DNA from 2 places in the Phyllobacterium sp. 01N428 genome. Region 2 is predicted to be linked to the other one. Evidence: predicted binding sites of a transcription regulator. Region 2 holds the regulator's gene; the other holds the start of a gene.

Region 1 (15,442 bases), 760 kb from region 2:
AAAAGCTTCATTTCAGGGTATCGGAACAGCATCATGACGACGAAGGCAGACAGGGTAAAAGCGCGGCTGCCGCGCGGTTTTGTGGACCGCGCGCCTGACGATTTGCGCGCTGCCGACAAGATGATGGCCGAGATCCGCAAGGTATACGAGCTTTATGGTTTCGAGCCTGTCGAGACCCCGCTTGTCGAATATACGGATGCGCTCGGAAAGTTCCTGCCTGACCAGGACCGCCCGAATGAGGGCGTGTTCTCGTTCCAGGACGATGACGAACAATGGCTGTCGCTGCGCTACGACCTCACCGCGCCGCTCGCGCGTTTCGTTGCCGAGAATTTTGAAAGCATCCCCAAGCCCTACCGCAGCTACCGCGCCGGCTGGGTGTTTCGCAACGAGAAGCCCGGCCCCGGCCGCTTCCGCCAGTTCATGCAATTCGATGCCGATACGGTCGGCGCGCCATCGGTCTCGGCCGATGCCGAAATGTGTATGATGATGGCCGATGTCATGGAGGCGCTCGGCGTTCCGCGCGGCGATTACATGATCCGAGTCAATAACCGCAAGGTGCTCGACGGCGTTCTCGACGCCATCGGCCTTGCTGGAGATGACAATGCGGGACGGCGGCTGAACGTGCTGCGCGCCATCGACAAGCTCGACAAGTTCGGGCCGGACGGCGTGCGTGAATTGCTCGGCAAGGGCCGCCTCGATGAAAGCGGCGATTTCACCAAGGGCGCCGGCCTCGACGAGGCGGCGATCACCAAGGTGCTCGATTTCACCTCAGCCGGCGGCGCAACTGGCAGCGAAACCATTGCCAATCTCGAACGCGTCATCAGCGGCAACGACAAGGGCGTCGAGGGCGTCGCCGAACTTGCCACGATCGAGGCGCTATGCTCGGCTGCCGGCTACGAGGGCCGGGTCAAGATCGACCCCTCCGTCGTGCGCGGCCTCGAATATTATACGGGCCCCGTCTTCGAAGCCGAACTGACCTTCGACGTCACCAATGAAAAGGGCGAGAAAGTCGTCTTCGGTTCGGTCGGCGGCGGCGGCCGTTATGATGGTCTCGTTTCACGCTTCCGCGGCGAGCCGGTACCGGCGACCGGCATTTCCATCGGCGTCTCTCGCCTGATGACGGCATTGAAGAACCTCGGCAAGCTCGACGTCTCCGACAAAATCGGGCCGGTCGTCGTCCTCGTCATGGACCGCGATACGGCAAGCCTCGGACGGTACCAGAAGATGGTGTCGGACCTTCGGCAGGCCGGCATCCGGGCGGAGATGTATCTCGGCGGATCCGGCATGAAGCCGCAGATGAAATATGCCGACCGCCGCGGTGCCCCCTGTGTCATCATCCAGGGTTCGCAGGAGCGCGACAATGGTGAAGTGCAGATCAAGGATCTCATCGAAGGCGCACGGCTGTCGGCCGAGATCGAAGACAACGTGACCTGGCGCGAAAGCCGCCCGGCGCAGATCACCGCGAAGGAAGGCGATCTCGTGATCGAGGTGCGCAAGATTCTCGAGGCGCAGGCCGAAGATCGCGCCAAGGGTCTGAAGTAAAGCTGACGCACATGCTGCCATTTGTCATTTCACCCCCCTCTGGGCTGCCGCCCATCTCCCCCACAAGGGGGGAGACCAGCATTCCTGCACGTCTCGACGAAACGCAAGTCGTTGACGCTGAATGCGACGCTGACGCCGTTTCGATCTCCCCCCTTGTGGGGGAGATGTCCGGCAGGACAGAGGGGAGTGAGTGCTGCCATTCGCGAGGAATGCGCCAAGCATGACCGCATCCCGCGCCCCTGCCTTTTCTGCCGATCTCGCGGCGCTGATTGCCGGCCGCGATGCCGAGCTTGTGGATATTCCGGTCATCCAGCCCGCTGACCAATTTCTCGACATGGCGGGCGAAGATCTGCGCCGGCGTATTTTTCTCACCGAGAATGAAAACGGCCAAAGTCTCTGCCTGCGTCCCGAATTCACCATTCCGGTCTGCCGCAACCATATCGAACGGAATGCCGCGACGCCCAAGCGCTACGCCTATCTCGGCGAAGTCTTCCGCCAGCGCCGCGAAGGCGGCAATGAGTTTTTCCAGGCCGGCATCGAGGATCTTGGCGACGCGAACCGCGCCCGTGCCGATGCGCGGTCACTTGCCGATGCGATTGCATCGATCAGGCTGGTTGCGCCCCAAATCCAACTTGAGACGCTGCTGGGTGATCAGGCCATCTTCGAAGCTGTGCTCGCCTCCCTTGGCTTGCCGCGCGGCTGGCAGAAGAAACTAGCGCGCGCTTTCGGCAATCATGGCCAGTTGAAAGGTCTGCTTGCCGATCTTGGCTCGGACCGTGAAAAGGGAACGCTGCCGGATCGGCTGGCCGCACTTGTCGAAGCAGGTGACGAAACAGCGCTTGCCGCCGAACTCGAAAAGGACATGCAGGCCGCCGGCATCTCACCGGCATCCGGGCGGGCGCCGGTGGAAATCGCCCGGCGTCTCATCGAAAAGGCGAGCCTTGCCTCGGTTCGCCTGCCGGTGCGCACCATTGCGGCGCTTGAGGAATTTCTGGCCATCCGCGTGCCTCTCGCTGAAGCTGCCGGCTATCTTCTCAGCTTTGCCCGCGCCAATGAGTTCGATCTCGGCCTCGCCCTGGAACAGTTCGAGGCGCGCGCCGTATCGGTCAAAGAGGCAGGGATCGGCAACGAAGCCATCGTCTACGATGCGGCCTTCGGACGCCCGATCGATTATTACACCGGGCTTGTCTATGAGACGCACGCGATCGACCGGCCCGACCTAGGCGCAATTGTCGGCGGCGGCCGCTATGACCGGCTGCTGACGATGCTCGGCGCGGTCGGTTCCATTCCCGGTGTCGGCTTTTCCGTTTGGCTGGACCGGCTTGAAGAGATCGCGGGAGATGCACAATGACCGTCACTCTCGCACTGCCCTCGAAAGGCCGCCTCAAGGAACAGGCGCTGGAGGTGCTGGAAAATGCCGGCCTCAGCGTCATCCTGCCCAAGGATCAGCGCAGCTACCGGGCGAAGGTCAAAGGCCACAGCGACATCGACATTCTGTTTCTTTCGGCGTCCGAGATCGCACGCGAACTTGGCTATGGAAGCGTCGATCTTGGTGTCACGGGTGAAGACCTGATCCGCGAAACGCTTGCCTCCGCCGACGAACAGGTTCGCGTCGAAGCGCGGCTCGGATTTGGCCATGCGGATGTCGTCGTTGCCGTGCCGGAGGTCTGGTACGACGTATCGACGATGGCCGACCTTGATGATGTCGCTGCGGATTTCCGCCAGAGGCATGGCCGACGCCTGCGCATCGCCACGAAATACTGGCGGCTGACCCAGCAGTTCTTTTCGCAGATGCACGGCATCCAGGTCTATCGGATCGTGGAGAGCCTCGGCGCTACCGAGGGCGCGCCTGCTTCCGGCGCGGCCGACATCATCGTCGATATCAGCTCGACTGGATCGACGCTACGCGCCAACCATCTGAAAATCCTAGATGACGGGGTTATTCTGAAATCGGAGGCCTGCCTGGTCTCGTCCCGGCAAACCGCCGAAACCGGGGCCGTTGCCGAGCTTTCACAGCGTATTGCGGCGGCACGCGCAAAGCACTGATCCATCAACTCTACGTGATGGACGGGTTGTAGTGTAACCTTTCGGTCGACCCTTACGTATTTCCCTGCAGAATACCGGGCATCCTCGGTATCTTTATGCTGGGAGTTTTCTCATGATGACACGTCGAACGCTTTTTGGCGGTGCGATTGCAGGGCTCGGCGCCCTCGTCGCGGCAAGGTTCGCAAATGCGCCCAAGGCCGTGGCGGCAGGCACATTCAAAGTCGAGCACAGCGACGCCGAATGGAAGAAGTTGCTGACGCCCGAGCAATATTACGTCTTGCGCCAGGAAGGCACGGAACGTCCGTTCACAAGCCCGCTCAATCATGAAAAGCGCAAGGGCACCTTCACCTGCGCCGGCTGCGACCTAGCTCTCTTCGACTCCGACACCAAATTCGACAGCGGCACGGGCTGGCCAAGCTTCTGGACAGCGATGAAGGGCGCTGTCAACGAGACCAAGGACAGTTCGTTCGGCATGACGCGTACGGCGGTGGAGTGCCACCGCTGCGGCGGCCATCTCGGCCATGTCTTCGACGATGGCCCGAAGCCGACGGGGCTGCGCTATTGCATGAATGGCGTTGCACTTAACTTCAAACCGGTTGCTGCTTGAACGCGCAAAGGGATAAGATCATGAAACCATATCATTTTATGCTTGCTGCGGGCCTGTTGCTGTCACCCGGCTGCGCGCTTGCCGGTGAAGACGTCACCATGGTGCCGCCCCCGGCTGTCGACCAGACGGCATGGGCGAAGTCCGAATCTATTGTGCTTGCCGGTGGTTGCTTCTGGGGCGTGCAGGGGGTCTACCAGCACTTGAAAGGCGTAACGAGCGCCGTTTCCGGCTATGCCGGCGGCAAGAAGGAAACCGCGAGCTATGAAATCGTGAGCGGCGGCGATACCGGCCATGCCGAGTCGGTGGAAGTCACGTTCGACCCGAAGGTGATCAGTCTCGGCAAGGTACTGCAGGTCTATTTCTCCGTCGCGCATGACCCGACGCAATTGAACCGGCAGGGCCCGGATTCAGGGACCCAGTACCGCTCGGCGATCTTCACGACCAGCCCCGATCAGGAGAAGATAGCGAAGGCCTATGTCAGCCAGCTCGATAAGGCGAAGGCCTATCCGAAGCCGATCGTCACCAAGATTTCTGCGTTGGAAAAGTTCTATCCGGCCGAAGCCTATCACCAGGACTATGCGACGCTGCACCCTTCGCAGCCTTATATCGCCTATAACTACCTACCGAAGATCGCGAACCTCGGCAAATATTTCCCCGGCGACTATAGGGAAAAACCGGTGCTTGTCGGCGAGGCGAAGCCGTCGAACTAATCGTCAAACAAAAAAGGCCGCTCGAAGCGGCCTTTTTTATCGATGCTGGATTCGATCAGCCGCGTTTTGCGTCGAGCGACAGTGCGCCTGCGCCGCATGCAGCAAGCACGAAGAAGCCGCCGGCGACGCCAAGGTTCTTCTGGAAGAACATCCACTGCACCATGCCGGCGTCGCCCGTCCAGTTCAGGTGGGCCGCAGCAGTTGCCGCGAGCGTGAAAATGCCGAGCGCCAGAGCAGCGATCCGCGTCTGGAAGCCAACGAGTACGGCAAGGCCGCCTAAAAGCTCAAGCAGGCCGACGAGCACCGCGACGATAGTCGGCGCCGGAAATCCGAGGCTGCCGAAATATCCGGCGGTGCCACCGATGGCGGTGAGCTTTCCATAGCCAGCCAGGATGAACATGAATGATAGCAGTATGCGACCTATAAGAATGAGTGCGCTGTTGTTCGCCATAGAAAGTCTCCAGGGTTTGTCGTGACAGCCCAATAGCTAGATTCGATTGTCAAACAAAGCCACTATTTTCTCGACAGATTGTTCACAATAGAATGATTTTCCGACGTTACTCCGGAGAAATCATTCGCTCGGGACGCACGAGGCGATCATAGTCCTCGGCCGAGACGCCGCTGGCGAGTGCTTCTTCGCGCAAGGTCGTGCCGTTCTTGTGGGCTGTCTTTGCGATCTTGGCTGCATTGTCATAACCAATGGCAGGGGCAAGCGCAGTAACCAGCATGAGCGAACGATCGAGCAGGTCCTTGATGCGGACCTCGTCGGCCTCGATGCCGTCTACGCAATTATCTGCGAACGATACCATGGCGTCGGAGAGAATGCGGATCGACTGCAGCACGTTGAGCGCCACCACGGGTTTGTAAACGTTGAGCTCAAAATGGCCCTGGCTGGCTGCGATGGTAACCGAGGTATTGTTGCCGAACACTTGCGTCGCAACCATGGTCAGGGCTTCGGCCTGGGTCGGGTTGACCTTGCCCGGCATGATCGACGAGCCCGGTTCATTTTCCGGAAGCTTCAGTTCGCCGAGGCCGGAACGTGGGCCCGAGCCGAGAAAGCGAATGTCGTTGGCCATCTTGAAGAGATCGGTCGCCAGGGAATTAAGGCTGCCGTGGAAGTTCGTAAGAGCGCCATGGCTCGCCAGTGCTTCGAACTTGTTTGGTGCCGTCTTGAACGGCAGGCCGGTAATGTCCGATACGGCCTCGGCGAAAGCCGTATCAAATCCCACCGGGGCGTTCAGTCCCGTTCCGACTGCGGTACCACCCTGGGCAAGAAGGAAAATGTCGGCAAGGCTCTGCTCGATGCGCTTGCGCGCATACTCGAGTGCGGCGCGATAACCGGAGAACTCCTGCCCGAGGGTGACAGGTGTCGCATCCTGCGTATGGGTACGTCCGATCTTGATGATGTCGGCGAAGGCCTTTTCCTTCTTGAGTATCGCCTCCGTCAGGTGGGTGAGAGCCGGAAACAGCCGATGCGTGGCTTCAATTGCGGTTGCGATATGAATTGCCGTCGGGAATGTATCGTTCGACGACTGGCTCATATTGACGTGGTCATTCGGGTGGACCGGCTTCTTCGATCCCATTGTGCCGCCGAGCATTTCGATGGCGCGGTTGGAAATGACCTCGTTGGCATTCATGTTCGACTGCGTGCCCGAGCCGGTTTGCCAAACGACGAGCGGGAAATGATCGTCGAGCTTGCCTTCGATGACTTCCTCGGCGGCAACGGTGATCGCGCGGCCGATGACTTCATCGATCTTTCCGAGGGAGAGATTGGTTTCGGCGGCTGCGCGCTTGACGATACCGAGCGCCCGCACCAGCGGAATGGGCATTCTTTCGCCACCGATCTTGAAATTGTGCAGCGAACGTTCCGTCTGCGCGCCCCAATACCTGTCGGCTGCAACGTCGATTGGGCCAAAAGTATCTGTTTCCGTACGGGTAGAACTCATCGTGTCATTTTCCTGGTGGGAGTTGGCAAGAGCACTACTGCGAAGCTCCCCGAGAGGCAAGGTTTGGCGATGGAATGTTGGTCTGGTTTTCGCCCGGCTTTCGGATAAAATCGATTAAGCGCTTATGATCAATCAACATTGGCAATGCGGCGGCGTGAGACAGTCAGGCAACGAATCCATCCCAGCGCATTCAGCCGGGCGCTATCGCGAGTTCTCGCCGACGCCGGAGTTGCGGCCGCATTTCCTCTGCGCGTGGAACCACGAGGGTATCGGCGAATTGGCGGCGCCCGTGGCGGTCTTTCCCGATGGTTGCGTCGACATATTGTGGTCGGAAGGCAAACTGACGATTGCGGGTCCCGACACGGCCCCACATATCGTCGATCGTTCCCTGGCCAATATCGTCGGCATCCGCTTTGCTCCAGGCGCTGCGAGCAAATGGCTTGGCATTCCAATGTCCGAACTCGTCAATCAGCGTGTTGACTTGTCCGAGCTTTGGGGCGCGCGCGCCGAGGCTCTCGCCGAAAGACTTGTCGCGGCAAAGACCATCGGAGACGCGACGGCACGGCTCCAGGCTGCCTTGTCGGACGTCGCTCCATCGATTGCATCGCCCGACAGGGCCATGGTTGCCGCCTTCGACACGCTCAAGCGCTCGAAAGATAGTGTGGCGATTACCGAATTGGCGACAATGCTCAACGTGAGCGAGCGCACCTTGCGCCGGCAGTTCCTGCACAATTTCGGATATGGGCCAAAGACGCTGGAGCGCATCCTGCGTTTCCAGAAATTCCTGAAGCTCGGCCGGCGCGATCCCGGAAGCGGCATTGGTGCTCTGGCGTTCGACGCGAACTATGCCGACCAGGCGCATTTGAGCCGCGAGGCAAAATCCCTGTCAGGTCTTTCGCCCTCGGCGCTCCTGCAGCATCTCGCGGCATAAGTGGCCGTTTTGTTCAAGACAGAAAGTCGTTAGGCGCATAAGCTTGCCGTACGCGATGAGGGAGGACAACCATGGCTACACATGAAGCAAGGACCCTTCAAATTTCAATCGGACGCAATTGGCAGGATGTTTATGACTACGTCAGCGTTGCGGAAAATCTGCCGCAATGGGCCTCCGGCCTGACATCGGCCTTGCAAAAATCCGGTGATGAATGGCTGGCGGATGGGCCGGCGGGCAAACTTCGATTGCGCTTTGCGCCGAAGAACGAAGTCGGGGTTCTCGATCATTGGGTGGTTATGGAGACCGGGGACGAGGTCTATATCCCCATGCGGGTGGTGCCCAACGGCGACGAGAGCGAACTCATATTTACGCTTTTTCGCGTGCCGGGCATGGATGACGAAAAATTCAACGCAGATGCGGCCTGGGTCAAGCGTGATCTTCAGGCCCTGAAGGACCTGCTCGAAGCGCAACTTATAGGATGAGGACGATGGCCAGTTCAGGCAAGGACAAGTGTATCGACTATGTTGAATTCAATGTCAGCGATATTGGCGCGGCGCGCAGCTTCTATGGCGATGCGTTCGGATGGACATTCACGGACTATGGTCCGAGCTATTGCGAGTTTTCCGACGGGAATCTCAAGGGCGGCTTTACCACCGAAGGCAAACCGCGCCCCGGCGGCGCGCTGATCATTCTTTTCGCCGATGATCTTCAAGGCACGCTCAAACAGGTCGAAAAAGCCGGTGGCAAGATCACCAAGCCGGTATTTACCTTTCCCGGAGGCCGGCGCTTTCACTTCGCCGACCCGGACGGATACGAGCTTGCCGTCTGGTCGGATAAATAGCCGACAGTTCAGCGCGCCAGCGTCAGCATGTACGCTTCATATTTTTGCAGGAAGGCGCGCAGTAGCTGCGGATATTCCGGCGTTACCGCTTCGCGGACGCTTGGACGCACTGCGAGGGCTGCGCGCCATGCCCGCACCTTCGGGTAGTCGGTGAAAATGCCGAGTCCCACGATCTGGTCGAATGTATCGAAGTAGCGAAAAATCGGGGCGTAAACCGCATCGACGAGGCTGAAGCCAGCACCTGCAAAGAGGGGACCGTCGCCAAGAACTTCTTCGACGCGGCCGAACTTTTCAGTGATCGCCTTGCGCTTCTCTTCGAAAACCGCAGCGTCCTTCGTTGTCTCCAGCGCCCAGAGGTCGGAAAGGATCGATGAACCAAATTCCATCCAGCCGCGATGGCGTGCCCGCGTCAGCGCGTCGGCGGGATGAAGTTTCGGCCCCGGCTGGGATTCGTCGATATTCGGCAATGACAGAACTCTCGAAGAGAATCGCCTCGCCGCCATCCGTCTGGGGGACACGCAGCAGCGGCACCTTGCCGAGCGGCGAGATCTTCAGGAACCCATCGGGTTTCGCTGCAAGGTCGATATCGATCTTTTCAAAGGGCACGCCCTTTTCAGCGAGCGCGATTGCAGCACGCTGGACATACGGGCACAGCAGATGGCTGATCAGAACGAGTGACGGCATGACGATGATCCTCCGGATTTGCCGGCTGGGCGATCGCGGTGCGACCGCCCAGCCAAGCGATCAGGCCGTGCGAGCGGTCTTCAAGGCATTGGCCCACCAGACGAGCTGGTCGAGCTGGCTGGTTGCTGCTTCATTGAGATGCGGGTAGTCGCCGAGCTTCTTCTCGCCCTTGACGGCGCTCAGATACTCGGAATAGGCGATGTGAACGCCGGTCTTTACCGAAGCGGATCCCATTTCGACGAAGATGAGGCGCAGATGCTCGATGGCGCGCGCGCCGCCGACGCCGCCATAACCGACAAAGGCGACCGGCTTCTGGATGAAATCGCCAAGGTCGATAGCGTTCTTAAGGACGGCCGTCGGGCCGTGGTTGTATTCGGCGACCGTGAAAACATAGCCATCGAATTCGCGCAGCTTCTTCTTCCAGCGTTCGGCGGTCTCGTTCTGGGCGTCGCTTGTGCGCTCTTCGCCAAAGAAATTCATGGGATAGTCAAGGAGATCGATAATTTCGACCTCGACATCTCCCCGCTGTGCAGCGACGTCGGCAATCCATTTGGCGGGAAATTCGGCGAAACGGCCGATACGGGTGCTGCCGACAATAACGGCGATCTTGGCTTTTGACATAAAAAAATCCTTCGTCTTGGGGGATGGTAACCAATAGTGCCCGGCGCTATATAAGTGACTGTCCGAAACCCCCGCAAGGAGGCACTTTTGTGAAACCAGATCACTTTCAGGTAACCTCGGCATGCACTGCGGTTAATCACATTCTCGCGCGCGTCGGCGACAAATGGACGGTTCTCGTCGTCAATTATCTCGGAAATAAATCGATGCGCTTCAATGAGTTGAAGCGGACCATCAATGGTATCTCGCAAAAGATGCTGACGAGCACGCTGCGCGGACTCGAGCGCGATGGTTTCGTGACCCGTACCGTTTACCCGACGATCCCGCCACGCGTCGACTACGAACTTACCGATCTCGGCCGCGACCTTCTGGTGCCTGTCCGCGCGCTTGGCGACTGGGCGATCCGCAACGAACAGCGGGTCGCCGAAGCACGCGCGCGATTCGACGCCGTTCATGCAGGTTCAGAGCAAAAGCAGCTCTTCTCCTATGCGGCTGAGTGAAGAAAGTTCGACGCGATTTGCGCCGGCACTCCCCTGATAGAAGGATTCTATCGGCGTCTTGAAACTTGGGTAGAAAGCGGTCTGCCACGAGGGCGGCGGATGGACCAGCCGCGCGAGCGGAAAATTGAAGAACACGCAAATCAAAACAAAAAAGGCGGGTCGAAACCCGCCTTTTCCGTATGTCGCTGGATGAGGACTTCTTAGAAGTCCATGCCGCCCATGCCGCCCATGCCGCCGCCCGGCATTGCCGGAGCAGCCGAGTCTTTCTTCGGCGCTTCAGCAATCATGGCTTCGGTGGTGACGAGAAGGCCGGCAACCGAAGCTGCGTCCTGGAGAGCCGTGCGAACGACCTTGACCGGATCGACGATACCGAGCGTGATCAGATCGCCATACTCGCCATTGGCCGCGTTGTAGCCGTAGGTGTCCTTCTTGTTCTCAAGGATCTTGCCGACAACGATCGAAGCTTCATCACCTGCGTTCGTTGCGATCTGGCGGGCAGGAGCCTGCAGAGCGCGGCGAACGATGTTGATACCGGCGTCCTGATCGGCATTGGCGCCCTTGATCGTAAGAGCAGCCGAAGCGCGAAGCAGGGCGACGCCGCCGCCAGGAACGATGCCTTCTTCAACAGCCGCACGGGTTGCATTGAGGGCGTCGTCGACGCGGTCCTTCTTTTCCTTCACTTCGACTTCCGTCGCACCGCCGACGCGGATGACGGCAACGCCGCCAGCGAGCTTGGCAAGGCGTTCCTGCAGCTTCTCGCGGTCATAGTCGGAAGTGGTCTCTTCGATCTGCTGCTTGATCTGGCCGACGCGAGCGTTGATTTCGCCCTTCTTGCCATTGCCGTCGACGATCGTGGTGTTTTCCTTGGTGATCGACACCTTCTTGGCGCGGCCGAGCATGTCGAGCGTAACGCTTTCGAGCTTGATGCCCAGGTCTTCGGAAATAACCTGACCACCGGTGAGGATCGCGATGTCTTCGAGCATGGCCTTGCGGCGATCGCCGAAGCCAGGAGCCTTGACAGCAGCAATCTTCAGGCCGCCGCGCAGCTTGTTGACGACGAGCGTTGCAAGCGCTTCGCCTTCGACGTCTTCGGAGATGATGACGAGGGGCTTCGAGGTCTGGACGACAGCTTCGAGAACCGGCAGGAGAGCCTGGAGGTTCGAGAGCTTCTTCTCGTGCAGAAGGATGTATGCGTCCTCGAGGTCAGCAACCATCTTTTCCGGGTTGGTGACAAAGTACGGCGAAAGGTAGCCGCGGTCGAACTGCATGCCTTCGACGACTTCGAGTTCGGTCTCGGCGGTCTTGGCTTCCTCGACGGTGATGACACCTTCGTTGCCGACCTTCTGCATAGCCTTGGCGATCATTTCACCGATTTCGGATTCGCCATTGGCAGAGATCGTGCCAACCTGGGCAACTTCTTCCGAGGTCTTGATCTTCTTGGCCTTCTTGACGAGGTCCTTGACGACTTCGGCAACAGCAAGGTCGATGCCGCGCTTCAGATCCATCGGGTTCATGCCGGCTGCAACGGCCTTGCCGCCTTCCTGAACGATGGCCTGGGCGAGAACGGTAGCGGTCGTGGTGCCGTCGCCGGCAATGTCGTTCGTCTTCGAAGCGACTTCACGGACCATCTGCGCGCCCATGTTTTCGAACTTGTCTTCGAGTTCGATTTCCTTGGCAACAGTGACACCGTCCTTGGTGATGCGCGGTGCGCCGAAGGACTTGTCGATGACAACGTTACGACCCTTCGGGCCGAGCGTTACCTTTACTGCATCGGCAAGGATGTTGACGCCGCGCAGCATGCGCTCGCGCGCATCACGGCTGAATTTTACTTCTTTGGCTGCCATTTTATCTCTCCTGGGATTAAACCCGGTTTGATCTAAATTCGTTGATTGCGGGATGCGCGGCGTTTAGCCGAGGATGCCCAGAATGTCGGATTCCTTCATGATCAGCAGGTCTTCGCCGCCGATCTTGACTTCCGTACCCGACCACTTGCCGAACAGGATCAGATCGCCTGCCTTGACATCGAGCGGTACGAGCTTGCCGGCTTCGTCACGAGCGCCGGTGCCTACGGCGATGACTTCGCCTTCCTGCGGCTTTTCCTTGGCAGTATCCGGAATGATGATGCCGCCAGCGGTCTTTGCTTCGGATTCGACGCGGCGTACGACGACGCGGTCATGAAGCGGGCGGAACTTGGTCTTGGCCATGGTTAGAACCCTTGATGTTGGTGTCAAAACGATGACGCGAATGGCAGCGCCATTCGCGGTATTAGCACTCGCTTGGGGTGAGTGCTAACTGCGGCCGGAGATAGTGGGATCGGTAAGAAGAGTCAAGGGAAAGCATCATTTAAAATGGCCTGGAGAGGCGATGCTTGGAAGCCGGGCCCATCTACAAACCGCTTTATGGCATATTCATGTGAAATGCGAATGACGTAACACCAGAATTCACACAATGCTGCAAATCAGCGTGCGCGATCGGGCTGAAAGACGCGCGCCAACCGCGTCAATCCTCGGTGCTTTCTTCGCCCACGTGATGCGTCATGTCGACGAGCATGTCGCTGACGTGCTTGTCGGCCAGTTCGTAAAAGATCTGTTTTGCCTGCCGGTTGCCGCGCACAAGCCGGGCGCCGCGCAAGAGCCGCAGATGATGGCTGACCAGCGATTGCGACAGGTCGAGGCTGGCGGCGATATCGCCGACGGAACGCGGCGCTTCGAGGCAGAACAGGAGGATGCGCAGCCGCGTCGGATCGCCAAGGAGACGAAAGGTTTCGGCGAGAACCGTGAGTTCAGGGGGGAGAGGAGGGGTTGAGCTCAATGTTTGTGCCCCTCATGCCCGTGCTCGTGAGCGGCATGATCATGTCCGCCGTGATCATGATCCGCCTCGTCGTGGGCATGGCCGGAATGGTCGTGCTCGTGAACTTGCTGGAGATCATCGCCAAGGCAGCAATCGTCCGTCGCTGTATCCTCCGGCCAGTCAATTGCAATCGTTGCGTGCGATATCTCGAACTTCTTCATGAGTTCGGCTTCGACCTGTTTGACCAGAAGCCGCGGATTGGTATCCGGAGCAGGGCGCACATGCAGCGTTGCCAGCGGCTTGCCGGAGGTGATCATCCAGACGTGGACATGGCGGACGGCGGCAAGTCCCGGAACCGTCTGCTTCAGATACTGCTCGATGGCTTCAGGTGCGGCATTGTCGGGCGCGCCTTCGAGCAGGATATGCAGCGAGTTGCGCAGGAGCGCCCAGGCGCTGCGCAGGATCAGCAGGCAGACGAAGACGGAGAGGATCGGGTCGATTGGCGTCCAGTCGGTATAATAGATGACGATGGCGGCGACGATCGTGCCGACGGAACCCAGGAGATCGCCGAGTACATGCAGGACCGCACCCTTGATGTTGACATGCTCGGTATCGCCGCCGCGTGTCAGGATCCAGAAAACGAGCATGTTCACGATGAGGCCGATGGTGGCGACAATCAGCATGGGGCCGGCCAGGACTTCGCCGGGATTGCGGAAGCGATCGATGGCCTCATATGCGATCCAGAAGAGAATGGCGAACAAGGCAACGGCGTTGATCAGCCCGGCAATGACCTCGAAGCGCAGATAGCCGAAAGTGCGCTTTTCATCGGCAGCGCGCCGGCCGAAACGGAAGGCAAAATAGGCGAGTGCCAAAGCGCCGGCATCGGTCAGCATATGGCCGGCATCGGCTATCAAGGCGAGCGAGCCCGACATGAAGCCGCCTATCACCTCGACGATCATGAATGCGAACGTGATTGCGAATGCGATCAGCGTTTTCATTTCATTGTCCGCAGTGACTTTCGGCGTGTGATCGTGGCCGGCGTGATCGTGTGACATCATCGAACCTTAAGCAAACATATCAATACGTATTCATGTGTTTGATAGGCGAAGGCAAAGGTCGTGTCAATCGCAGATAGGGCCCGGCCGAAACCCCGAACGGCACAACGTGAGCTTTTTCAAACATAACCGGCGTGACAGGTCAGGCACGATCCGCTAATCGAGACAGTCTCAAGACTCTCGTCGCATAGTATTTTGCCTGAAGGGACCGGCATGACCGACATGATACATTTGCAGCGCCTCGATGCATTGATGGATCGCTACGACGTGCTCCTGTGTGATGTCTGGGGCGTTCTGCACAATGGCGTCGATTCCTTTGCGCCCGCCTCGGCCGCCTTGCGAAGGGCCCGGCAGGCCGGCCTGACGGTGGTTCTCATCACCAATGCGCCGCGTCCCTTTGCTGGCGTTGCCGAGCAGATCCATGCGCTTGGCGTGCCAGAATCGGCCTATGACCGGATCGTCACATCGGGCGATGTTACGCGCGAATTGATCCGCAACGCGCCGCGCCGTGTGTTTCATCTCGGGCCGGAGCGCGACGAAACCCTCTATGACGGCCTCGACGTGGAACTGGTCGAGGAGCGCGAAGCCGATGTCGTCGTGTGCACGGGTTTCTTCGATGACGATACGGAAACGCCGGAAGACTATGCCGACATGCTGGTGCGGTTCCGCTCGCGCAACCTGCCGTTTATCTGCGCCAATCCGGATATCGTCGTCGAGCGCGGCGATCGCCTCATCTGGTGCGCCGGTGCGCTTGCCCGCGATTACGGGCAGCTTGGCGGCCGCACGCTCATCGCAGGAAAGCCGCATCGGCCGATCTACGAGGCGGCGGTTGCCGCGGCGCAGGACGTGCGCGGCACCCCTGTCGAACGTTCGCGGGTTCTTGCCATCGGTGACGGCATGCTGACGGATATAAAGGGCGCCGATCTTTTCGGCATAGATGCCCTCTATATCTCCGGCGGTATTCATGCCGGCGATTATGTGATGGGCGGTGTCCATGACCTTGAGAAGCTTCTGGCGTTCCTCGCAAAGCACGGAAGCAATCCCGTTGCGACGATGCCCGCCCTGGCGTGAGACAAAGATATGCCGATCCTGCGTCTGAACGATCCGTCCCATTTGCCCGATGAACTAAAGGGCGCCATCGTCGCGATCGGCAATTTCGATGGCGTGCACCG
Region 2 (15,442 bases):
ACAGGCTCGAGGTTAAGGGTCCAGTCGAGCGCCGAGTCGCCGCCACCGACGATGACGACGTCATGGCCGCGGAAGGCTTCGATCTTGCGAACCGCATAGTGGACGCTCGTTCCCTCATAATGCTCGATCTGGGGCACGGGGGGACGCTTCGGCTGGAATGACCCGCCGCCGGCGGCAATGACGATGACCTTCGTGATGAATACCTCGTCCGCATCGGTTTCGACGCGAAAGCGGCCGTCTTCGAGCCTGGTCAGCGCGGTTACCATGGTCGAGAAATGGAACTGCGGGTCAAAGGGCGCAATCTGCTTCAAGAGATTGTCGGTCAAGGCCTGACCGGTCACCTCGGGCAGGCCCGGAATGTCATAGATCGGCTTTTCCGGATAGAGCTCGGCGCACTGGCCGCCTGGCCGGTCGAGAATGTCGATGACATGGGCGCGAAGATCGAGCAGGCCGAGTTCGAACACAGCAAAGAGGCCCACGGGACCCGCGCCAACAATAACCACATCTGTTTCAATCGTGTCGGACATAAGTGCTTTCCAGGTGATGTCGTGAAGGGGTTCAGGCGACCGGGAGGCGGCGCCAGCTATAGGTTCCGGGGGCGGTATGCGATCCCCTGCCAGGCTGGTAGTAGACCGGCGCATCGTGAAGGTTGTGATCGGCAAGCCGCTCCAATGTGACCGCATGCGACACCTTCAGCGTATCGAAACCGGTCCGCAGCATATAGGCAACCTGGTCGATCAGGACATCACCCACCGCGCGCAGCTCGCCTTTGAAGTGACGCTGATTTTTCAGCATTTCAGCCTTGGAATAGGAGCGCCCGTCATTGAAGGCGGGAAATTCGAGGGCAATCAGCGGAATGCGGTCGAGCAAGCCGAGCAGCGGCTCGATGTTCTCGCCGGGCGCCACGGATACACCGATGCGCCGGTTCGTTGCAAAACGCACATCGTCCTCAAGACCAAGCCAGACCGCGAGCGGCAGGATGACCGCGGGCGCGTCGCCGGCCTCGTCGACAGACGCCGCCGTGATATAGGGATCTTCGCGAAATCCTTCGCGGCCCCAGAGCTCGCCGGCGGGCTTTTCGGAAATGTCGCTCATAAATTCGAATCCGTCAGTGAAATATTGCTCAACTGGTCGGTAAGGCCAGTCAGGTGAATACCGCATTCGGTCTTGTCCGACCCGGCCCAGCGCCCAGCCCGGTCGTCATCGCCGTCCTTGACCGGGGCCGTGCACGGCATGCAGCCGATCGAACGGTAGCCTTCGGCAACCAGCGGATGCGGCGGCAATTCATGCGCGCCCATATAGGCCTTGAGGTCGGCCGAGGTCCAGTGGGCGAGCGGATTGATACGGACGCGCGATCCGACCGACTCGAAAACAGCCAGGCTGGAGCGTGTCGAGGCCTGGAACTGCTTGCGGCCCGTCATCCAGGCGCGATAGGGCGCAACCGCGCGCGCCATTGGCTCGACCTTGCGGATATAGCAGCAGCGGTCCTTGTTTGTCATGGACAGCGCGCCAAAGGGATCTTCATCCTTCAGGCTCTGCTTGAGCGGGTGGATGTCATGCACGTCAGTCAAGCCAAGCTCGCTGACCAGCTGGTCGCGATAGCGCAAGGTTGCCGGAAAATGCTTGCCTGTCTCCAGAAAAAGCACCGGCGTTGCCCGATCGATCTGCGCGATCATGTGGAGCAATACCGAGGATTCCGCCCCGAACGAAGAGACAACCGCGATCTCCTCGTTGAAGAGGTGGTCGATGGCGAGTTCGATGACGTCCAGCGGCTCAAGATTGCCGTACCGGGCTTCGAGCGAGCGCGCTTCATCCGCCACCGTTTGCTCGTTGAACTCAAGCAGCATTTGCAGCCTCGCTATAGAGCGCATCCTTGAACGGCGCGGCTCCGACACGACGGTAGGCGGCGAGGAACGTCTCTTCCTTGTCGGTGCGGATTTCAAGATAACGATCGACGATGGTCTCGACCGCATCGACGATCTCTTCGGACGAGAAGCCGCGGCCGGTAATATCGCCGATGGTGCAGATCTCGTCGCCCGAGCCGCCCAGCGAAATCTGATAGAGCTCCTCGCCCTTCTTCTCGACGCCGAGAATGCCGATGTGGCCAACATGGTGGTGGCCGCAGGCGTTGATGCAGCCCGAGATCTTGATCTTGAGCTCGCCGATATCCGCCTGGCGATCCGGCTGGCCGAAGCGCTCGGAAATGCGCTGAGCCACCGGGATCGAGCGAGCATTGGCGAGGGCGCAATAGTCGAGGCCGGGGCACGCGATGATATCGGTGATGAGACCGGCATTGGCCGTTGCAAGGCCGTCGGTCAGAAGCAGGTCGTAGACGATGCGCAGATCGGCGATCGCAACATGCGGGAGAACAAGGTTCTGTTCATGGCTGACGCGGATCTCATCTTGCGAAAACTTCTCGGCAATATCGGCAACGAGGTCCATCTGCGCGTCGGTTGCATCGCCCGGAATGCCGCCGATGGGCTTGAGCGAGATAGTTACGACGCCATAATCCGGGTTTTTGTGCGGCGTGACGTTCTGGTCGACCCATGTCGCAAACGCATGATCCGCCTTGCGCGCGGCGGCAAGACCCGACCACCCTTCCGGGCGCTGTGGCAGGTTGGGCGCACGGAAATAGCTGTCGATTGCATCGACGTCCTGCTGCGGCAGCTTGAGGTCGCTATCCTTGAGCACCTGCCACTCGGTCTCGACCTGGCGGGTCAATTCCTCGGTCCCGGTCTCATGCACCAGGATCTTGATGCGGGCCTTGTACTTGTTATCGCGGCGGCCGTTAAGATTATAAACGCGCATGATCGCGGTCGTATACGTCAGGAGATCCTCTACCGGGAGGAAATCCCTGATTTTCTTGGCCACCATTGGTGTGCGGCCCTGCCCGCCGCCGACATAGACGGCAAAGCCAAGGTCGCCGGCTTCGTTCTTCTTCAGATGGAGGCCGATGTCATGCACCTGGATGGCGGCGCGGTCGCGCTCGGCCCCTGTCACCGCGATCTTGAACTTGCGCGGCAGATACGAAAACTCGGGGTGCATCGACGACCACTGGCGCAGGATCTCCGCATAGGGACGCGGGTCGGCGACCTCGTCAGCGGCGGCACCGGCGAAATGGTCCGCAGTCACGTTGCGAATGCAATTGCCCGAGGTCTGCAGCGCATGCATCTCGACCGATGCCAGTTCGTCGAGAACCTTCGGCATGTCTTTCAGTGCCGGCCAATTGTACTGCAGGTTCTGCCGCGTCGTGAAATGACCGTAGCCTCGATCGTAATGGCGGGCGATATGGGCGAGCTTGCGCATCTGGCGGCTCGACAGCGTGCCATAGGGAATGGCGACGCGCAGCATATAGGCATGCAGCTGCAGATAGACGCCGTTCATCAGCCGCAGCGGCCGGAACTGGTCCTCGGTCAATTCGCCGGCGAGACGGCGCTCCACCTGATCCTTGAATTGGTCCACGCGGGCAGAAACGAATGCGTGGTCAAACTCGTCATAGCGATACATGAATGCGAACCTTCAGGAATTAAGCGGCCGAAGCTTTGGGCTTTTCAGCCTGCTTGCCGAGATCGAGGCGGATGGTGGGGCCGAGCTGGCGAATACGCTCGCGCAGACGCAGCGGATACAGATTGGTGCCGCGCTCTTCAACATCGATCACGTTGACGTCGATAACGAGGTTGGACTTGATCGCTGCCTTGCCGGCTTCCTCAAGCGCGGTCACCGCTTCGGCGTGACGGGCGATCAGCGCACCATCGATCTGTTCGAGCCATTCGCCATTGGCGCCGAGCCAGACGGCTTCACCATCGGTCAAACGATTTGCGGTAAGAACTTTGACACTCATGATCGTGATCCTTCGCGTTCAGGCAGCATTGGTTTCAAGGTGGGGCAGCGCCACGGGATTCTGGTTCCGGGCGGAAAGCGCCTCGGCCTTGTCGATGGCGGCGCCAGCAACGGCGTCACCTATGACGACCATGACCGGACCGTTCAAATCTTCGCGCTGCTCAAGCGACGGCAGGTCGTTCAACGTGCCGTGGAACATGCGACGGTCGGTCCGGCCGGCATTTTCAATGACGGCAACCCCGGTATCGGCATGAAGACCAGCGGCGATCAGCCGTTCTGCGACCGAAGCTGCAACACTGCGGCCCATATAGACCGCGATCGTCGCGCCGGAGATGGCAAGGCGGGCCCAATCCGGCAGGACTTCGCCGGTCATGTCGTGGCCCGTCGTGAAGACGAGCGAGGAGGCAACGCCGCGCAAGGTCAAAGGCAGTTGCATATCGGCAGCCGCGGCGAAGGCCGAGGTGATGCCGGGAACGATCTCGAAGGAAATTCCGGCATCGCGAAGCGCGGCCATCTCTTCGCCGGCGCGACCGTAGACGAGCGGATCGCCTGACTTCAGCCGCACGACGCGCTTGCCTTCGCGGCCGAGCGCGACGAGCAGATCATTGATTTCGCCCTGGCTCTTCGAATGGCAGCCCTTTCGCTTGCCGACCGAAATGCGCGCGGCGTCGCGGCGGCCCATGCCGACAACCGCGTCCGGCACCAGCGCGTCATAAATGATGACATCAGCTTCCATGAGGACGCGATGAGCCCGCAACGTCAGCAGATCCTCTGCGCCCGGGCCCGCGCCAACCAGCCAGACATAGCCTTGGCTCGCTTCCTGGTTGCCCAGCAGCGCGGTCGCCGCCGCATGTGCGCCGTCAAGATCATTGTTGTAGACATTGCTTGCCACATCACCGGAAAAAAACGACCGCCAGAACAAACGGCGAGGCAAGCCCTTCCTGACCAGCCGTTCGACCGCGGGGCGATAGGCGTTGGCGAGGCGCGCAAGATCGCCAAGGCGGGGCGAGAACGCCGCATCGATGCGGGCGCGGATCATCTGGGTAAGAACGGGACCGGTGCCTTCCGAACCTATGGCGATTGCGAGCGGCGCGCGGTTGACGATGGCAGGCGTGAAGAAATCGCAAAGGTCCGGACGGTCGACGACGTTGACTGGAATGTGCTGGCGGCGCGCTTCGGCGGCAATCTCTCGATCCTGGTCTTCATCGCCGGTAGCGATGAAGACCAGTTTTGCACCGGTCAGTTGCTTGGGAGCAAATTTTTCCGCGACGTGTTCATATCCGCCATCGCGCAGGAAGGCCGCGAGTTCCGGTTCGGGGGCATCGGCGACAATACGGATTACCGCATTCGTCTGATCGAGCAGGCGCGCCTTGTTGAAAGCCTCTTCGCCATTGCCCACGACCACAAGCACTTCATTCCGCACGCGGAAAAAGGCTGGAAAGACAGAAAGCTGGGTCTTGCTGATGGACATGAATGCGATAATCCCAATGGTTGCAGGGATTATCCATGAAAGGTCAGCGGTTTATAAGGAACAGAAATGCGCCGAAACCGGAGGCGGAGCATGGAATTTCTGAAAAACCGGGGGCTTGCAGATTCTCGTTCTATCAATCCAACAGCACGCGGCCCCGCCCACCTAAGGGTGTAACAAAGCGGGCGCAAGTAGAACCAATACACGACCATGTTTATAGTGTTAATCGAAAAATGCAAGTACCCTTTTAAGTAGAACTTCGCGCAGCCGACTTTGCCATCTCGGCGATCGCAGCCATGAAATCTCAACGCTCTGAGCGGCGTCGCGATGGAACCAATCTGGAACCAGCCATCGTACACTGGGCAAATTGCAGCTGACCCTCAGCTTGTAAAGATTGCCGGCACATGTACAGGCCAGCGCCAGGGCAGGATCGCCACAAGATCGAACCGCACGGACAGCAAAGCCTGATCCGGTTGGCGCGCCAGCCATTGGTCGGCTGCCGCTTCGATGCGGCGCTGCGCGAGGACGTTTACCGAGTCCATCGCCTGGTCGAGCCGTGCCCGTGCCTTCACCTCGATAATGGCGACGATATTGCCGCGCCGGGCAATCAGATCGATCTCGCCGACCTTGGTGCGGTAGCGGCGGGTGACTATGCGATAGCCCTTCAGCATGAGGGCGAGCGCGGCGAGCCGCTCGGCGGAATGGCCGCGGCGGTATGCCTTGTGCCTGCCGCCCCGCTCGCTCATTTCATCGCCAGCAACCGTTGATAAAGTTCGCCCTTGGGCCGCCCGGTCATGCGCGCCGCCTCACCGGCCGCCTTTGCCGGCGACATTTCGAGGACGAGCGCCCGCAGCAACGCGTCGACATCTTCGTCCGAGCGGGGGATATTCGCATCCTCGACGGGAGAGCCGACCACGAGAACAACCTCGCCGCGAATACGATCCTCGTCCGCGAACGTCTCAGCCAGCTGCTTCAGCGGCAGGGTCACAACGGTCTCATAGGTCTTGGTCAACTCGCGGCAGAGGGAAGCCGGGCGTTCCGCGCCGAATATATCGGCCATATCCGCAAGCGTCGCGGCAGCACGGTTGGGCGATTCGAAGAAAACCAGTGCCGCATCGAGCGCCTTGAGTTCCGCCAGCCGGGCACGGCGCTGTCCCTGTTTCGACGATAAAAAGCCGGCAAAGTAAAATGAGTCCTTGAAGAGGCCCGATGCCGTCAGCGCCGCGAGGACAGATGAGGCTCCGGGGATGGGCACCACCCTGATACCGGCCGCCTTGGCCTCCGGCACCAGCCTGCCGCCGGGATCGGCGACGAGTGGCGTTCCCGCATCGGAGACGAGCGCAACGCTCTTTCCGGCAAGCAATGCCTCGATCAGTTTAGGGCCGGCGATTTCGGCATTGTGCTCGTGATAGGCGAAAGGGCGGCGTGAAATGCCATAGCGCTCCAACAGGACGCGGCTCACCCGGGTATCCTCGCAGGCAATGATGTCGGCGGCGGCAAGGGTTTCAATGCCGCGGATCGTCATATCGCCGAGATTGCCGATGGGCGTCGCCACGATGTAGAGCGCCGGCTCCAGCGGGCGAGCCCGGAAACTAGCGCTGCCGATCTGATAATGCCGGTCGCCGGTTTCAGCTTCGGACAATGTTTTTCCCCTCAAGCCGCGAGATCTGCGATGACCGCATTGAGAACGATCGCGCCCTGCGGGGTCGTGCGTATGCGGCTATTGCCGACATACTCGATAAGCCCCTGCTCGGCGAGGGAAATTACCCGCTTCTCCTTGACGCTGTGCCCGGTAAGGCGTTCGTAGCGCGCAAGGTCGATCCCCTCGACAAGCCTCAGGCCCATGAGCAGGAATTCGTCGCCTTCCTGCTCGCGATCAAGACGCTCTTCCTCGATAATGCCGTGTCCCGCTGCCTCGACCTTTTCGACCCAGGTTTCAGGATGGCGCTCGGTGATCGTCACGGCGCGGATATTGTCCTCGACAAAGCGCCCATGGGCGCCGGGTCCCACACCGACATATTCGCCGTAGCGCCAGTAGACGAGATTGTGCTGCGACTCGGCGCCGGGAATGGCATGATTGGAAATCTCGTAGGCCGGCAGGCCATGCTTTGCAGTCACATCCTGCGTTTCGGCATAGAGCGCGGCCGCATGATCGCCATCCGGCGTAACGAGCTTTCCTGCCTGCCAGAGATTGTAGAAGGGCGTGCCCTCTTCGATGGTCAATTGGTAAAGCGAGAGGTGATCGGCGGCAAAGGAGATGGCACGCACAAGTTCTTCACGCCATGCCTCGACGCTCTGGTCCGGCCGCGCATAGATGAGGTCGAAGGACAGCCGCGGGAAGATTTCCCGTGCAAGTCCGATCGCCGCAAGTGCCTCATCGACACTATGCATGCGGCCGAGGCGGCGCAGATCGGCATCATTGAATGCCTGCACGCCAAGCGAAACCCGGTTCACACCCGTGGCGCGATAGCCGCGAAACCGATCAGCCTCCACGCTGGTGGGGTTTGCTTCGAGGGTGATCTCGATGCCCTCTGGCACGTGCCAGTTCTGCGCGATCGCATCCAGAACCGAGCCGACCGTATCGGGGTGCATCAACGAGGGTGTCCCCCCGCCGAGAAATATGCTGGACACTGTGCGCTCGCCGGTGCGCTGGCGCATTGTCGCGAGCTCGCGGGCAAAGGCAGCGGCGAAGCGCTTCTGGTCGACCGGCTGATGCCGCACATGCGAATTGAAATCGCAATAGGGACACTTGGCCATGCAGAACGGCCAGTGCACATAGACGCCAAACCCGCTATCGCCCTTGTCGGGGTGCACTTTCGCGCGCCCTCCCTTAACCGCCAACGCGTGGGGGAGGTCGGACCGCAGGTCCCGGGCGGCAGGAATCACTGGCAAGGACGCCATCAGACCCGTCCCCCACCCCGTTGCAAAGCAACGACCCTCCCCACGAGGGGAAAGGGGAGCCAAACTACAAAACTCCGGCGTGTGATCGGATCGTTGCGGGTCATCCTGCGTCCAGACAATCCCTGGCGAAATGCTGGAAGGCACGGGCGCGGTGCGACAGCGCCTTTTCGTCGCCTGGCTTCCAGCCATGCTTCTGTTCAGCTGTCATCTCGCCGAAGGTCGCCTCGTAGCCTTCCGGCTTGAATACGGGATCGTAGCCGAAGCCAGCATTACCGCGCGGCGGCCAGACGATCTCGCCCTCGACTTCACCGCGATAGTAATTGGCCTCGCCGTCCGGCCAGGCGAGGCAGATGACGGAGACGAAACGCCCGCTGCGTTCGTCGGGGCTTGTCGCGCCCTTGTCCTGCAAGGCCTTTTCCACCTTTTCCATGCCGTGGCTGAAATCGCGCTTGCCATCGGGAAGTTCCGCCCAGTTCGCCGTGTAAACGCCGGGATCGCCGCCGAGCGCGTCGACGCAAAGGCCGGAATCATCGGAGAGCGCAACGAGACCGGTCGCCTTCGCCGCCGCATAGGCCTTGATATAGGCATTTTGCTCGAACGTGGTTCCGGTCTCATCCGGTTCCGGCAGCCCGAGATCGCCAGCGGAAACCACTTCGAAGCCAAATGGTCCCAGAAGGTCGATCATCTCATTGATCTTGCCCTGATTGTGACTTGCGACGAGCAATCTGCCCTTTTCGAGTTTTCTCATTCCAAATTCCATAATTTCGGTTCTGCGATTTCGATCGAGTTTCCGGCCGGATCGCGGAAATAGAGCGAGCGCGCGCCGTTCGGCCAATCGAACTCGCTTTCGATCTCGATGCCATTTGCCTCAAGATGGGTTTTCCATCCGGCGATTTCATCCCGTGTCGCCTTGAAACAGACGTGGCCCGGGCCTGTTGCCCCATGCGAGGGGATAGGCAGGCTGCCGGGCGGGCGCTCGTTGATCAGCACGGGATCGAACAGGATGAGGACACCGCTGCCGCAGCCAAAGAAGATGGACCGCTTCGGCGTCTCCAGTATGATTTCGAGCCCGAGAATGCCGGCATAGAAGTCCTTGGCGGCCGCAAGGTCCGTAACATAAAGCGCCGTTTCAAGGATACCGGATGGTCGCATGGTCTCGGCTTTTAGCTCACAGCCATCTGCTGCAGGTTGACCAGCCGCCCGATGCCGTTGCGGGCAAGGCTCATAAGGGCAAGCAGTTCTTCCTCAGAAAAGGGCTCGCCTTCGGCGGTTCCCTGCACTTCGACGATACCACCCTTGCCAGTCATGACAAAGTTCGCGTCCGTCTGTGCCGTCGAATCTTCCTGATAATCGAGGTCGATCACCGGCGTGCCATTGGAAATTCCGCATGAGATCGCCGCAACATGATCCTTCAGAACTTTTTCGACCTTGATCATCTGGCGCGCTTCCATCCAGCGCAGGCACTCGTGGAGAGCGACCCAACCGCCAGTGATGGCAGCCGTACGTGTGCCGCCATCGGCCTGGATAACGTCGCAGTCGACCGTGATCTGCACTTCGCCAAGCGCCTGGAGGTCTACGACCGCACGCAGCGAGCGGGCGATGAGGCGCTGGATTTCCAGGGTGCGGCCGCCCTGTTTGCCAGAGGATGCCTCGCGGCGCATCCGATCGCCGGTCGAGCGCGGCAACATGCCGTATTCGGCCGTTACCCAACCCTTGCCGGTGTTGCGCATCCAGCCTGGCACCTTTTCCTCAAGGCTCGCGGTGCACAAAACATGGGTGTCGCCGAATTTGACTAGGCACGAGCCCTCGGCATGCTTGGAAACGCCGCGTTCGAAGGAGATGGCGCGCATCTCGTCGGGGGCTCGCTTGGAAGGACGCATTGGAAAGACCTCTTTGAAAATCTGTGGTCCGGCCTTTTAGCCGTGATGGCAGATCGAAGCAAAGGCTTTGATGATTGCCCGGACAATGCTTATATCAGGGCTGTAACAAGCAGACATACGAGGCAAGATGAAACGGGCCGTGGTACCGGAGGCATATCAGTCGCTTGACCAGCGGTCGCGCGACATTTTCCGGCGCATCGTCGAGAGCTATCTCGGCGACGGCGAACCGGTCGGCTCGCGCAACCTTTCGCGGATTCTCCCCGTGTCGCTGTCGCCGGCGACGATCCGCAACGTCATGAGCGATCTCGAGCATCTCGGACTGGTCTATGCACCGCATATTTCGGCCGGACGCCTGCCGACGCAGCTCGGGCTGCGCTTCTTCGTCGACGCCTTCATGGAAGTCGGCGATCTTTCCGCCGCCGAGCGCAACTCGATCGAGGCACAGGTTCGTGCTTCAAGCGAAGACCAGTCGACTGAAACCGTGCTGACGCAGGCGAGCCAAATCCTCTCCGGCATGTCGCGCGGCGCCGGTCTTGTGCTTGCGACCAAGGCGGAAGGCGCGCTGAAACACATCGAGTTCGTACGCCTCGAACCGACCAAGGCCCTGGCCGTTCTCGTCAGCCAGAGCGGGGATATCGAAAATCGCGTTATCGATTTGCCCGTCGGCGTGACGCCCTCACAGCTCATCGAAGCTTCGAACTTTCTCAATGCGCATATCCAGGGCCGCACGATCAGCGAGGCGCGCCAGGAAATCGGTCGGCTCAAGGACGAGACCCAGCAGGCACTCGATGCCTTGTCGCAGCATCTGGTGCAACAGGGGCTCGCGGTCTGGGGCGGCGCAGGCAGCGGGCAGCCGCCGCGCCTGATCGTGCGCGGGCGCGGCAATCTTCTCGATTCGATCAACGCCGAGGCCGATCTCGACAGGCTGCGCCATCTCTTTGACGATCTCGAAACCAAGGAAGGAACGCTGCAGCTTCTTGACCTCGCCGAGGCGGGACCGGGCGTGCGCATCTTCATCGGGTCAGAAAACAAGCTGTTCTCGCTGTCGGGTTCGTCGCTGGTGATCGCGCCCTATCGGGACTCGGAGCAGCGCATCATCGGCGCCCTCGGCGTCATCGGCCCGACCCGGCTGAACTATGCCCGGATCGTGCCGATGGTCGACTATACCGCCCAGCTCGTATCCCGCCTTTTGCGATAAGACTTGATTTTCAAGAGCCGAACGTCGATATCCAGCGCAACTTCGAAAAATGAATGGACAGGATAGATGGCTGAAGACAAGAAACTTCACGACACCCCGGATCTCGATCAGCGCGACCTGAAGAATCCGCGCGATCGCGATGCGCTGAAGCGCGCTGCCGATGATTTTCTTAAATCGCGCAAGGCCGAGGAATATGCGCTTGCCGAGGAAGACCAGGAGCAGGCAACGACCGCCGAACTCGACGCGCTGCGCGCCGAAAATAGCGATCTGAAGGACCAGTTGCTGCGCCTTGCCGCAGATATGGAAAACCTGCGCAAGCGAACCGCGCGCGACGTCCATGACGCGCGCAGCTATTCGGTTGCGAACTTCGCCCGCGACATGCTTGCTGTTTCCGACAATCTGAAGCGCGCCATCGAAGCGGTTCCCGCCGACGCACTCGCAGGCGGCGATGCCGGCCTTAAGGGCCTCGTAGAGGGCGTCGAGATGACGGAACGCTCCATGCTCACCGCTATGGAACGCCACGGCGTCAAGAAAATCGAGCCGCAGGGCCAGAAGTTCGATCCGAATTTCCACCAAGCGATGTTCGAAATTCCGAATGCAGATGTTCCGCATAATACGGTGGTTCAGGTTGCGCAGGCCGGCTTTGTCATCGGCGACCGCGTGCTGCGGCCCGCCCTTGTCGGCGTGTCGCGGGGGGGACCCAAGCAGGCCGCCGGCGAAGCCCAGCCGGAACCCGGCCCGATCAATCCGCAGGCTGAAAAAGACGCCTGATCGGTCTTAACGACGTTCCAAGGAGCCGCATTTCCCTGACCGGAATGCGGCTCTTTTCATTTTCCGGTCATGCTCTATCGTGGGACAAAATAACGGCGAGGGGAAACTGCCGGTGACCATGATTCAGCTGTTCAACTATGCCGGTATTTTCCTTTTCGCCGCGACGGGAGCTCTGGCGGCCTCGCGGCGCCAGCTCGACATCATGGCCTTCATCTTTCTCGCCGCGGTCACCGGGATCGGCGGCGGGACGTTGCGCGACCTCATCCTCGGCGTACCCGTCTTCTGGGTGAAGGATCCGATGAGCCTCCTCGTCTGCGCCGCAGCGGCAATCCTGGTCTATTTCACCGCCAACCTGCTTGAATCACGCTATCGCGTTCTCCTTTGGCTCGATGCGGTCGGGCTTGCCGCCTACAGTGTGATGGGCGCGGCGAAGAGCCTTGCACTCGGCTTCGACTCGACCATTGCGGTGGTGACCGGCATCATGACGGCGACATTCGGCGGCATCCTCCGCGATATCATCTCGGGGGAGCCATCCGTGGTGATGCGCCGCGAAATTTATGTCACGGCGGCGCTCGCCGGCTCACTTGTCTATATCGTGCTGCACCGGCTTGCCGTCGGGACGGAGATTTCCGCGCTCGTCGCGGCGCTTGCCGCCTTCACGGTTCGAGGCGGCGCGCTCTATTTCGGCTGGTATCTGCCGACCTATCACAAGCCCGGCCGCAGTGCGGACGAGCTTGAGCGGGAAGGCTTGATCAGAGCAGCCCCGCCCGCTCCGCCGCGGCCTTCAGATTGATCTGCGGACGCGGACCGATCTGCTGGATGACAAGCCCCGCCGTCAGCGAGCCGAGGCGGGCGCAATCGGTCAGTGAGCGGCCGTTAGTGTAACCGAAGAGGAAACCCGCTGCATAAAGATCGCCCGCGCCTGTGGTATCGACCAGTTCCTCGATCTCGATGGCCGGGACCGCAACGGTCTCGTCGCCGGCAACGACGACAGAACCTTTTTCCGAGCGGGTGACGGCAGCGAGCTTGCAATCCCTGCGGATCAGTTCGAGGCCCTCCTCAAAGTTGTCCGTCTGGTACAGCGATTTCATTTCCGCCTCGTTGGCAAAAACGATATCGACCGTGCCGGAGCGCATCAGATCGAGGAACTCCTCGCGGTAGCGATCGACGCAGAACGGATCCGAGAGGGTCATCGAGACTTCCCGCTTGTGCTCATGAGCGATCTTTGCCGACAGGCGGATAGCTTCCTTGGCGCGCGGCGGATCCCAGAGATATCCCTCGAAATAGGTGACCTTGGCCTGGGAAACCTTGGAACTCTCGACATCCTCCGGCCCGAGCTCGATGCAGGCGCCGAGATAGGTGTTCATCGAGCGCTCGCCATCGGGCGTCACGAAAATCATCGAACGGGCGGTGGGCGGCGGGGAAGCCAACACACGCGTGTCGAAGGCGACCCCTTGCGAACGGATATCATGGGTAAAAACGTGGCCCAGCTGATCGTCCGCTACCTTGCCGAAATAGGCGGCGCGTCCGCCGAGGCTGGCAACCCCCGCCGCGGTATTGCCGGCGCTGCCGCCGGACGCCTCGATCGCGGGACCCATGCGCTCGTAGAGGAACTCGGCCCGATCGGCGTCGATCAGGTTCATTGCATTTTTGATAATGCCGTTCTTGATGATGAAATCGTCATCGGTGCGGGCAATGATATCGACAATGGCGTTGCCTATGCAAAGCACGTCATAAGTGGACATGGAAACTCCGGGATAGATCGCAAACCTGTTGGCGTTGTTTTGCCTGCTCTACCCCGTCGCGACAGAATTGACCACCCCCCACTTGGGCGAACACCTTGTCCGAAGGGTCAGTTGCGCTTATGTCGGATGCCTATGCCATGGAGCAAAATGCCCGATGATCGTCGAAAGCGCCCGCGCCGCCGCCAGTCACCTCTTCCGTCCGGAATTTCGCGCTGTCCTGTGGAAATCGCTGGGGCTGACATTGCTGCTGCTCGTCGGCGCATGGTTTGGGCTGCGCGAAATCTTCGAATGGCTCGCGCTCCCTTTTTTCGAAGGAATGATGCCGGATTTGCCATCCTGGACGGGCTGGATCGGCTTCATCGCCGGCCTCTTTGCCAGCATCGGGCTTGCATTGGGACTGGCGCTGCTGATTGCTCCAGTTACCGCAATCGTGGCCGGACTGTTTCTTGACGATGTTGCCGAGGTCGTCGAAAAAGAGGACTACCCTGGCGACCCGGCCGGAAAGCCGCTGCCTGCCATACGCTCGATGGTTCTTTCAATCCGCTTTTTTGGCGTCGTCATTCTCGGCAATATTGCCGCCCTGCTGATGTTGCTCATTCCCGGCGTCAACCTGATCGCATTCTTCATCGTCAATGGCTATCTGCTGGGCCGCGAGTTCTTCGAGTTCGCCGCGATGCGTTTTCGATCCGAAGCCGAAGCAAAGGCCTTGCGGGCGCAGAATGCCGGTACGGTCTTCCTCGCGGGCCTGCTCATCGCCGCATTTATGGCCGTGCCATTGCTCAACCTTCTGACGCCGCTCTTTGCCGCAGCGCTCATGGTGCACCTCCACAAAGCCGTCGCCCGTGCGGCACGGGCTGTACCTGTCAGATAGCCTGAGGCGGCAGTGGCACCAGCGGCGCCGGGATTTCCGAGGTCTTTTCCGCTGCCTTGCAGATATCGGCGATGACACAGGCCGGACATTCCGGCCTGCGCGCCTTGCACACGTATCGGCCGTGCAGGATCAGCCAGTGATGCGCATGATAGAGATATTCCGACGGAATGATCTTCATCAGCTTCGCTTCCACCTCGTCCGGGGTCTTGCCGGGCGCAAGGCCAAGGCGGTTGCCGAGGCGGAAGATGTGCGTGTCCACCGCCATCGTAGCCTGGCCGAACGCCATGCTGAGGACGACATTGGCAGTCTTGCGCCCAACCCCCGGCAGCTTGACCAGTTCGTCACGATCGTCGGGAACGACGCTGCCATATTTTTCGACCAGTGCTTGCGATAGCGCGATGACATTCTTGGCCTTGTTGCGCCACAGTCCGATCGTTCGAATATATTCGCCAAGCCTCTCTACCCCGAGGGCCACCATCTTTTCGGGCGTATCGGCGACCTTGAAGAGCGCGCGCGTCGCCTTGTTTACGCCGACATCCGTTGCCTGCGCCGAAAGCGCCACGGCAACAAGCAGGGTGAACGGATTGACGTGTTCGAGTTCCCCCTTCGGCTCCGGCCGCTGGATCGAAAACCGGCGAAATATCTCGTGGATCTCCGCCGCCGTGTAGCGCGTACCCGGAACACGCCGCTCTACCTTGGCGGGCCTGGCGGTCACAGCGTTCTGATCGATTTTCGGCTTGGGATTTTCCATGACCCCTCTATACTTGA

Evidence for each region. Region 2 encodes HrcA, which represses chaperone genes, less so after heat shock. Its sites were predicted from a motif close to GTTAGCACTCNCNNNNNGNGAGTGCTAAC; they were not measured.
Region 1: groES (co-chaperone GroES) is a predicted target of HrcA. The motif match lies at 12,690-12,718, and genes of this name have one in related genera.

Annotation. Positions count from the first base shown of each region.
Region 1 is NZ_JBFTRH010000001.1:1,089,536-1,104,977, forward strand. It holds gene hisS (histidine--tRNA ligase) at 34-1,542, shown strand; gene AC1DNI_RS05350 (ATP phosphoribosyltransferase regulatory subunit) at 1,763-2,893, shown strand; gene hisG (ATP phosphoribosyltransferase) at 2,890-3,588, shown strand; gene msrB (peptide-methionine (R)-S-oxide reductase MsrB) at 3,701-4,195, shown strand; gene msrA (peptide-methionine (S)-S-oxide reductase MsrA) at 4,216-4,905, shown strand; gene AC1DNI_RS05370 (DoxX family protein) at 4,961-5,356, opposite strand; gene fumC (class II fumarate hydratase) at 5,463-6,851, opposite strand; gene AC1DNI_RS05380 (AraC family transcriptional regulator) at 6,976-7,782, shown strand; gene AC1DNI_RS05385 (SRPBCC family protein) at 7,854-8,264, shown strand; gene AC1DNI_RS05390 (VOC family protein) at 8,270-8,623, shown strand; partial or broken gene AC1DNI_RS05395 (glutathione S-transferase family protein) at 8,632-9,307, opposite strand; gene AC1DNI_RS05400 (NADPH-dependent FMN reductase) at 9,368-9,928, opposite strand; gene AC1DNI_RS05405 (winged helix-turn-helix transcriptional regulator) at 10,018-10,425, shown strand; gene groL (chaperonin GroEL) at 10,626-12,269, opposite strand; gene groES (co-chaperone GroES) at 12,333-12,629, opposite strand; gene AC1DNI_RS05420 (ArsR/SmtB family transcription factor) at 12,925-13,236, opposite strand; gene AC1DNI_RS05425 (cation diffusion facilitator family transporter) at 13,233-14,213, opposite strand; gene AC1DNI_RS05430 (TIGR01459 family HAD-type hydrolase) at 14,493-15,341, shown strand; gene AC1DNI_RS05435 (bifunctional riboflavin kinase/FAD synthetase) at 15,351-15,442, shown strand, end outside.
Region 2 is NZ_JBFTRH010000001.1:333,553-348,994, reverse strand. It holds gene AC1DNI_RS01700 (NAD(P)/FAD-dependent oxidoreductase) at 1-527, opposite strand, end outside; gene AC1DNI_RS01695 (DUF934 domain-containing protein) at 559-1,086, opposite strand; gene AC1DNI_RS01690 (phosphoadenylyl-sulfate reductase) at 1,092-1,847, opposite strand; gene AC1DNI_RS01685 (nitrite/sulfite reductase) at 1,837-3,507, opposite strand; gene AC1DNI_RS01680 (DUF2849 domain-containing protein) at 3,527-3,841, opposite strand; gene cysG (siroheme synthase CysG) at 3,860-5,311, opposite strand; gene AC1DNI_RS01670 (YraN family protein) at 5,689-6,054, opposite strand; gene rsmI (16S rRNA (cytidine(1402)-2'-O)-methyltransferase) at 6,051-6,950, opposite strand; gene hemW (radical SAM family heme chaperone HemW) at 6,962-8,122, opposite strand; gene rdgB (RdgB/HAM1 family non-canonical purine NTP pyrophosphatase) at 8,310-8,957, opposite strand; gene AC1DNI_RS01650 (VOC family protein) at 8,954-9,361, opposite strand; gene rph (ribonuclease PH) at 9,373-10,089, opposite strand; gene hrcA (heat-inducible transcriptional repressor HrcA) at 10,217-11,287, shown strand; gene grpE (nucleotide exchange factor GrpE) at 11,354-12,058, shown strand; gene AC1DNI_RS01630 (trimeric intracellular cation channel family protein) at 12,171-12,851, shown strand; gene AC1DNI_RS01625 (adenosine kinase) at 12,811-13,803, opposite strand; gene AC1DNI_RS01620 (sulfate transporter family protein) at 13,958-14,674, shown strand; gene nth (endonuclease III) at 14,667-15,425, opposite strand.